Regions from separate parts of the Streptomyces sp. CNH189 genome, predicted to be linked through region 1. Evidence: riboswitches for the same ligand, from Rfam matches in the RefSeq annotation. Region 1 holds a riboswitch; the other holds the start of a gene.

What was found. Region 1 has a riboswitch for thiamine pyrophosphate ahead of thiO (glycine oxidase ThiO). Riboswitches for the same ligand answer to the same signal wherever they lie in the genome.
Region 2: another riboswitch for thiamine pyrophosphate. It lies ahead of B100_RS0129475 (thiamine ABC transporter substrate-binding protein); the one in region 1 lies ahead of thiO (glycine oxidase ThiO).

The regions. Positions count from the first base shown of each region.
Region 1 is NZ_AZUS01000001.1:190,676-194,076, reverse strand. Features, by position in the region: gene B100_RS0100860 (thiazole synthase) at 1-436, opposite strand, end outside; gene thiS (sulfur carrier protein ThiS) at 439-660, opposite strand; gene thiO (glycine oxidase ThiO) at 657-1,823, opposite strand; TPP riboswitch at 1,821-1,932, opposite strand; gene B100_RS0100845 (FAD-dependent oxidoreductase) at 2,085-3,314, shown strand.
Region 2 is NZ_AZUS01000026.1:73,627-77,027, forward strand. Features, by position in the region: gene rlmN (dual-specificity RNA methyltransferase RlmN) at 29-1,135, shown strand; TPP riboswitch at 1,160-1,265, shown strand; gene B100_RS0129475 (thiamine ABC transporter substrate-binding protein) at 1,346-2,428, shown strand; gene B100_RS0129480 (ABC transporter permease) at 2,479-3,401, shown strand, end outside.

The DNA of each region.
Region 1 (3,401 bases):
CGTCCTCCAGCTTCCGTGCCAGCACCGGGTCGTCGTTGGTGTACGGCAGGACCGTGAAGCCGTCGTCGACCAGCGTCTCCGCCGCGTCCAGCGTCTCGACCGGGTCCGGCAGCAGGGTGCGCTCGTCGGCGATGACCTCCAGCTTCACCAGGTCCGTGCCGAGCGCCTCCCGGGCCAGCCGCGCGGTGAGCACGGCCTCCCCGGCGGTGAAGCACCCGGCGGTGTTCGGCAGCACCCCGATGCCCAGCTTCCGCAGCACCGACAGCACGGACCCGTGCACCGAGGGGTCCACCCGCCGCATGGCGACGGTCGTCAGCTCCGTCCCGGACGCCACCAGCGCCCGCTCCAGCACGTCGAGGCTCGGCGCCCCGCCGGTCCCCATGATCAGGCGGGACGTCAACGTCCGGCCGCCGAGGACGAAGGGATCGTCGGCCATGGTCAGCCTCCTTGGACCGCGGTGAGGACCTCCACCCGGTCCCCTTCGGTCAGGGGGGTGGCGGGCCACTGGGCGCGCGGGACGACGGTTTCGTTGAGGGCGGCGGCCACCCCGGAGGGGGCGGCGGTGAGCGACCTGACGACGAGGTCCAGGGCCGTGCCGGGCGGGAACCGGCGGGGCTCGCCGTTGACGGTGACGGTGACGGTGGTGACCCGGGTGGTCATACGGGCTGCTCCGCGAGGACGGGGGCGCCGAAGCGCCGGGGCGTGAAGGGAAGGGCCTCCTGAGGCAGGTCGCCGGTGGTCAGCGCCCGTGCCATGGCGTCGCCGGTGACGGGCGTCAGCAGGACGCCGTTGCGGTGGTGGCCGGTGGCCAGCAGCAGCCCCGCGAGCCGCGTCGGGCCGAGCAGCGGCGCGTTGTCGGGGGAGCCGGGGCGCAGAGCGGCGATCGTCTCGGTCAGCGGCAGCTCGGTGATGCCGGGGACCAGCTCATGGGCGTCGCGCAGCAGCTCGTAGACGCCGCCCGCCGTGACGGTGGTGTCCCAGCCCATCTCCTCGCTGGTCGCGCCGATCACCAGCTCGCCGTTCTCACGTGGCACCAGGTAGACGTGGCTGCCGCGCACCACGGCCCGCACGGTGCGGCTCAGGAAGGGCTCGGGCCGGTCGGGCATCGCCAGCCGCAGCACCTGCCCCTTGACCGGCCGCACCGGGGGCAGCACGTCCTGCGGGACGCCCGCCAGCCTGCCGCTCCAGCTGCCCGCGGCGAGCACCACCTGACCCGCGCCCAGCTCGTCACCGGCCGCGGTGACGACACCGCGCGCCCGGTCGCCGGCGACGACCAGCCGCTCGGCCCACGTGTGGTGGAGGGTGACACCGGCCCGCTCGCAGGCGGCCACGAGGGCGGACGCCAGCCGTCTGGGGTCGATCTGGTGGTCGCCGTCCACCCGCAGTCCGCCGCGCACGCCCGGCGCGAGCATCGGTTCCAGGCGGCGGCACTCCCGTCCGGACAGCCACTGCGAGTCCAGGCCGGAGCGCTGGTGCAGGGCGTGCAGCTCGCGCAGATGCGCGCGGTCGTCGGCGTCCAGCGCCACGGCGAGGGTGCCGCTGCGGCGGTAGCCGAGGTCCTGGCCGGTGTACTCGGTCAGCTCGGCGGCGAAGGCCGGGTAGCGGCGCGCCGAGGCCAGGCTGAGGCCCAGCAGCGTCTGTTCGCCGTGGTGCAGCTCGGTGACGGCGGCCAGCATCCCGGCGGCCACCCGGGCGGCGCCGCCGCCCGGCTCGGGGTCCACGACGGCCGTGGCGAGTCCGGCCTGCGCGGCCCGCCAGGCCGTGACCAGACCGATGATCCCGCCCCCGACGACGAGGACGTCTGCGCTACGCGTGGGCGACATGGGCGTCCAGCCCCTCCCTTCGCCGGCATGACCCGGATCAGGTTCGTACGGTCGGAGGCCGCCAGCCTCCCTCTCAGCCCGGTGCGTCCGGGCTCCCGCGAGTGCGTGTACGCGGGCCACCCTAGCCCGCACCACGCGGCGCCCGTAAGAGACCCCGCGCGGGAGGGGCGGCGGGGGTCCCCGCGGGGGAGGGGCGGCGGCGGTGCGGCAGGGGAGCGGTGAGGGTCCGGTGCGGCGGGCGCGGGTGTCTATGGTGAGCGGGTGAGCGAGCAAACGCAGGAACCGGGAGGGGCCGCGCCGCGGCGGGTCGTGGTGGCGGGCGCGGGCATGGCGGGCGTGCGGACCGCGGCCGCGCTGCGGGAGCAGGGCTTCGACGGCGAGGTGACGCTGATCGGGGCCGAGCCCCACCAGCCGTACGACCGGCCGCCGTTGTCGAAGGCGGTGCTGCTGGGCACGGCCGAGAGTTCCGCGTTCGACGTCGACTTCGAGGACCTCGGCATCGCGCTGCGGCTGGGCTGCGAGGTGCTGGGCCTGCGCCCCGGCGACCACGAACTGGACACCGAGGCCGGGCCCGTCCCGTACGACGTGCTGGTGCTCGCCACCGGCGCGGAACCGCTCCGGCTGCCCGGCACCGAGGGCGTCCCCGGGGTGCATCTGCTGCGCACCCTGGACGACGCGGCACGGCTGCGGCCGGTGCTCGCCGCGCAGCACGACGTCGTGGTGGTCGGCGCCGGCTGGATCGGCGCGGAGTTCGCCACGGCGGCCCGCGAGGCCGACTGCGCGGTCACCGTCGTGGAGGCCGAGGAGCGGCCGCTGGTGGGGGCACTGCCCGCCGAGGTCGCCGCGCCGATGGCCGCCTGGTACGCCGAGGCCGGGGTCACGCTGCGCACCCACGCGCGCGTACGGGCCGTCGAGTCCGGTGCCGTGGTCCTCGACGACGGCACGCGGCTGCCCGCCGGCGCGGTGGTCGTGGGCATGGGGGCCCGCCCCGCCACGGCCTGGCTGACCGGCTCCGGGATCGCCCTCGGCGCGCACGGCGAGGTCGTCGCGGACGAGCACCTGGCGACCTCCCTGCCCGACGTGTACGCCGTCGGCGACTGCGCGTCCTTCCCGTCCGGCCGCTACGGCGAGCGCCTGCTGGTCCACCACTGGGACAACGCCCTCCAGGGCCCCCGCACGGTCGCCGCGAACATCGTCGGCGGGGGCGGCGAGGTGTACGACCCGGTGCCGTACTTCTGGTCCGAGCAGTTCGGCCGGTTCGTGCAGTACGCGGGCCACCACGCGGACGCCGACCGCACGGTGTGGCGCGGGGACCCGGCCGGCCCGGCGTGGAGCGTGTGCTGGCTGCGCGGGGACCGCCTGGTCGCGCTGCTCGCGGTGGGACGGCCCCGGGACCTGGCGCAGGGACGCCGGCTGATCGAGGCGGGCGCCGCGATGGACCCGGAGCGGGTGGCGGACCCGTCGCGGCCGCTCAAGTCGGCGACGGCGTGACCCCGGGCGCGCCTCCTCGCACGACGCGCCCGCCCGGCCGGACGGGGTCGGCTTCCGACTGTCGGTGGCAGGTGGCAGGCTTGTCCC
Region 2 (3,401 bases), on a different contig from region 1:
CAAGTGGATCTGCGACACTGGTACAGCCATGCCTAAGCCCGGAGAACTTACATTCGTCGCGCCGCGCGGAGTCAAGAAGCCGCCGCGGCATCTTGCCGATCTCACGCCTGCCGAGCGCAAGGAGGCGGTTGTCGCGGTCGGTGAGAAGCCGTTCCGTGCCAAGCAGCTCTCGCAGCACTACTTCGCGCGGTACGCGCACGACCCGGAGCAGTGGACCGACATCCCCGTCGGCTCGCGCGGGAAGCTGCAGGAGGCGCTGCTTCCTGAGCTGATGACCGTCGTACGGCATCTGTCGACCGACGCGGGGACGACCCGCAAGACGCTGTGGAAGCTGTTCGACGGGACGCTCGTCGAGTCCGTGCTGATGCGGTACCCGGACCGGGTCACCATGTGCATCAGCTCCCAGGCCGGGTGCGGCATGAACTGCCCGTTCTGCGCCACCGGGCAGGCCGGGCTCGACCGGAACCTGTCGACCGCCGAGATCGTGCACCAGATCGTGGACGGGATGCGGGCGCTCCGCGACGGCGAGGTGCCCGGCGGGCCCGCGCGGCTGAGCAACATCGTGTTCATGGGCATGGGCGAGCCCCTCGCCAACTACAAGCGGGTCGTCGGCGCCATCCGCCGGCTCACCGACCCCGAGCCGGACGGGCTCGGGCTGTCGCAGCGTGGCATCACCGTGTCGACGGTCGGCCTGGTGCCGGCCATCCACCGGTTCACCGAGGAGGGCTTCAAGTGCCGGCTCGCCATCTCGCTGCACGCCCCTGACGACGAACTGCGCGACACCCTCGTCCCCGTGAACACGCGGTGGAAGGTGCGCGAGGTACTCGACGCCGGCTTCGAGTACGCGGCCAGGTCGGGACGCCGGCTGTCCATCGAGTACGCCCTCATCCGGGACATCAACGACCAGGCGTGGCGAGGCGACCGCCTCGGGCGGCTCCTCAAGGGGCGGCCCGTGCACGTCAACCTCATCCCGCTCAACCCGACGCCGGGGTCCAAGTGGACCGCGTCCCGGCCCGAGGACGAGAAGGCGTTCGTCGAGGCGATCGCCGCGCACGGTGTGCCGGTCACGATCCGGGACACCCGTGGTCAGGAGATCGACGGGGCGTGTGGTCAGCTCGCCGCGAGCGAACGGTAATGTGACCCGGGTACGTACATCTTCATATTCCGACAGGGGAGCGCCACAGCGCTGAGAGTGCGGCACCGGCCGCAGACCCTCCGAACCTGGCCCAGGTCATTCTGGGTAGGGAGATCGGTCATCACTCGAGCTGTTGCGCCCTGCCCGGGACCCCGACCAGGGGTTCCGGGCAGGGCCGCGTCTCTTCCTGGTCACTCCAGGAGGAATCAAGTGGACATCACCAAGAAGGTCGTGGTCCTGGCCGTGGGGCTGGGGCTCGTCACGCTGTCCGCCTGCGGGTCGTCCGGCGGCGACGGCGGCAGCGGTACAAGCAGCAAGACCGTGACCCTCGTCAGTCACAACTCGTGGGCCGTGTCCAAGGACGTCGTCGCCGCCTTCGAGAAGCAGTCCGGCTACAAGCTCAAGGTCCTCGAGGACGGCGACGCGGGCCAGGCTGTGAACAAGGCGATCCTGACCAAGGACAACCCCCAGGGTGACGTCTTCTTCGGCGTCGACAACACCCTGCTGTCCCGCGCCCTCGACAACGGGCTGTTCCAGTCCTACGAGGCCAAGGGCTCCGACCAGCTCCTGCCCGAGTACCGGGTGGACGAGGACAAGCACCGGGTCACGCCGGTCGACACCGGTGACGTCTGCGTCAACTACGACAAGGCGTGGTTCGAGAACAAGGGCCTGACCCCGCCGAAGACCCTCGACGACCTGGTCAAGCCCGCCTACAAGGATCTCCTGGTCGTCGAGAACGCCGCCACCTCCTCACCGGGCCTCGGCTTCCTGCTCGGCACCGCCGCCAAGTACGGGGACGACGGCTGGCAGGACTACTGGAAGAAGCTCAGGGCCAACGGCGTCAAGGCGGTCGACGGCTGGGAGCAGGCCTACAACGAGGAGTTCTCCGGCTCGGCCGGCGGCAAGGAGGCCAAGGCGGACCGGCCACTCGTCGTGTCGTACGCCTCTTCGCCGCCCGCCGAGGTGATCTACGCCGACCCGAAGCCCGACACCGCCCCCACCGGCGTCGCCGAGGGCACCTGCTTCCGGCAGGTCGAGTACGCGGGGCTGCTGAGCAACGCGAAGAACCCCGAGGGCGGCAAGGCGCTGCTCGACTTCCTGATCGGCAAGACCTTCCAGGACGACATGCCGCTCAACATGTTCGTCTACCCGGTGCGCGAAGGTGCGCAGGTGCCCGAGGAGTTCGTGAAGTTCGGGCCGCAGGCGAAGCAACCGCAGACCATGGACCCGGCGAAGATCGCCGAGAACCGTGACCAGTGGGTCAAGTCGTGGACCTCGCTCGTACTGAAGTGAGCCCGCGCCGGCGCGGGTGGTGGCGCCGGAACGCGGCACGGCTCGGTCTGATGACCGTGCCGGCCGCGTTCTTCGCGGTCTTCTTCGCCTACCCGGTCACCGCGATCGTCGCGCGCGGGTTGAAGACCGACGGTGGCTGGCAGCCCGGGCGGATCGCGGACGTGCTGGCCCAGTCCGACATCCGCCAGGTGCTGTGGTTCACCACCTGGCAGGCGCTCGTCTCCACGGTCCTCACCCTGGTGATCGCGCTGCCCGGCGCCTACGTCCTGGCCCGTTTCGACTTCCCCGGCAAACAGGTGCTGCGGGCGGTGATCACCGTGCCGTTCGTTCTGCCGACGGTCGTCGTCGGCACGGCGTTCCTCGCCCTCGTCGGACGCGGCGGACTGCTGGACGAGCTGTGGGGCGTGCGCCTCGACACCACCGTGTGGGCGATCCTCCTCGCGCACGTCTTCTTCAACTACGCCGTGGTCGTCCGCACCGTGGGCGGGCTGTGGTCCCAGCTCGACCCGCGGCAGGAGGAGGCCGCGCGGATGCTCGGTGCCTCCCGTCTCACCGCCTGGCGGACGGTCACCCTGCCGGCGCTCGCCCCCGCCGTGGCCGCCGCCGCGCTGATGGTCTTCCTGTTCACCTTCACCTCCTTCGGCGTGGTGCAGATCCTCGGCGGGCCCACCTTCTCCACCCTCGAGGTGGAGATCTACCGGCAGACCGCCGACCTCTTCGACCTGTCCACCGCCGCCGTCCTCACGCTGATCCAGTTCGCCGCCGTCGGCCTGATCCTCGCCCTGCACGCCTGGACGGTGCGGCGCCGCGAGACCGCGCTGCGCCTTGTCGACCCCTCGGTGACCGCGCGCCGGCCGCGCGGCGCAGGACAGTGGGCGCTGCTCGGCGGGGTCGTCGCCACGGTGGCCGTGCTGCTCCTGATGCCGCTCGGCGTACTGGTGCAGCGCTCCTTCGGCAGCGCCGGCCTCGGGTA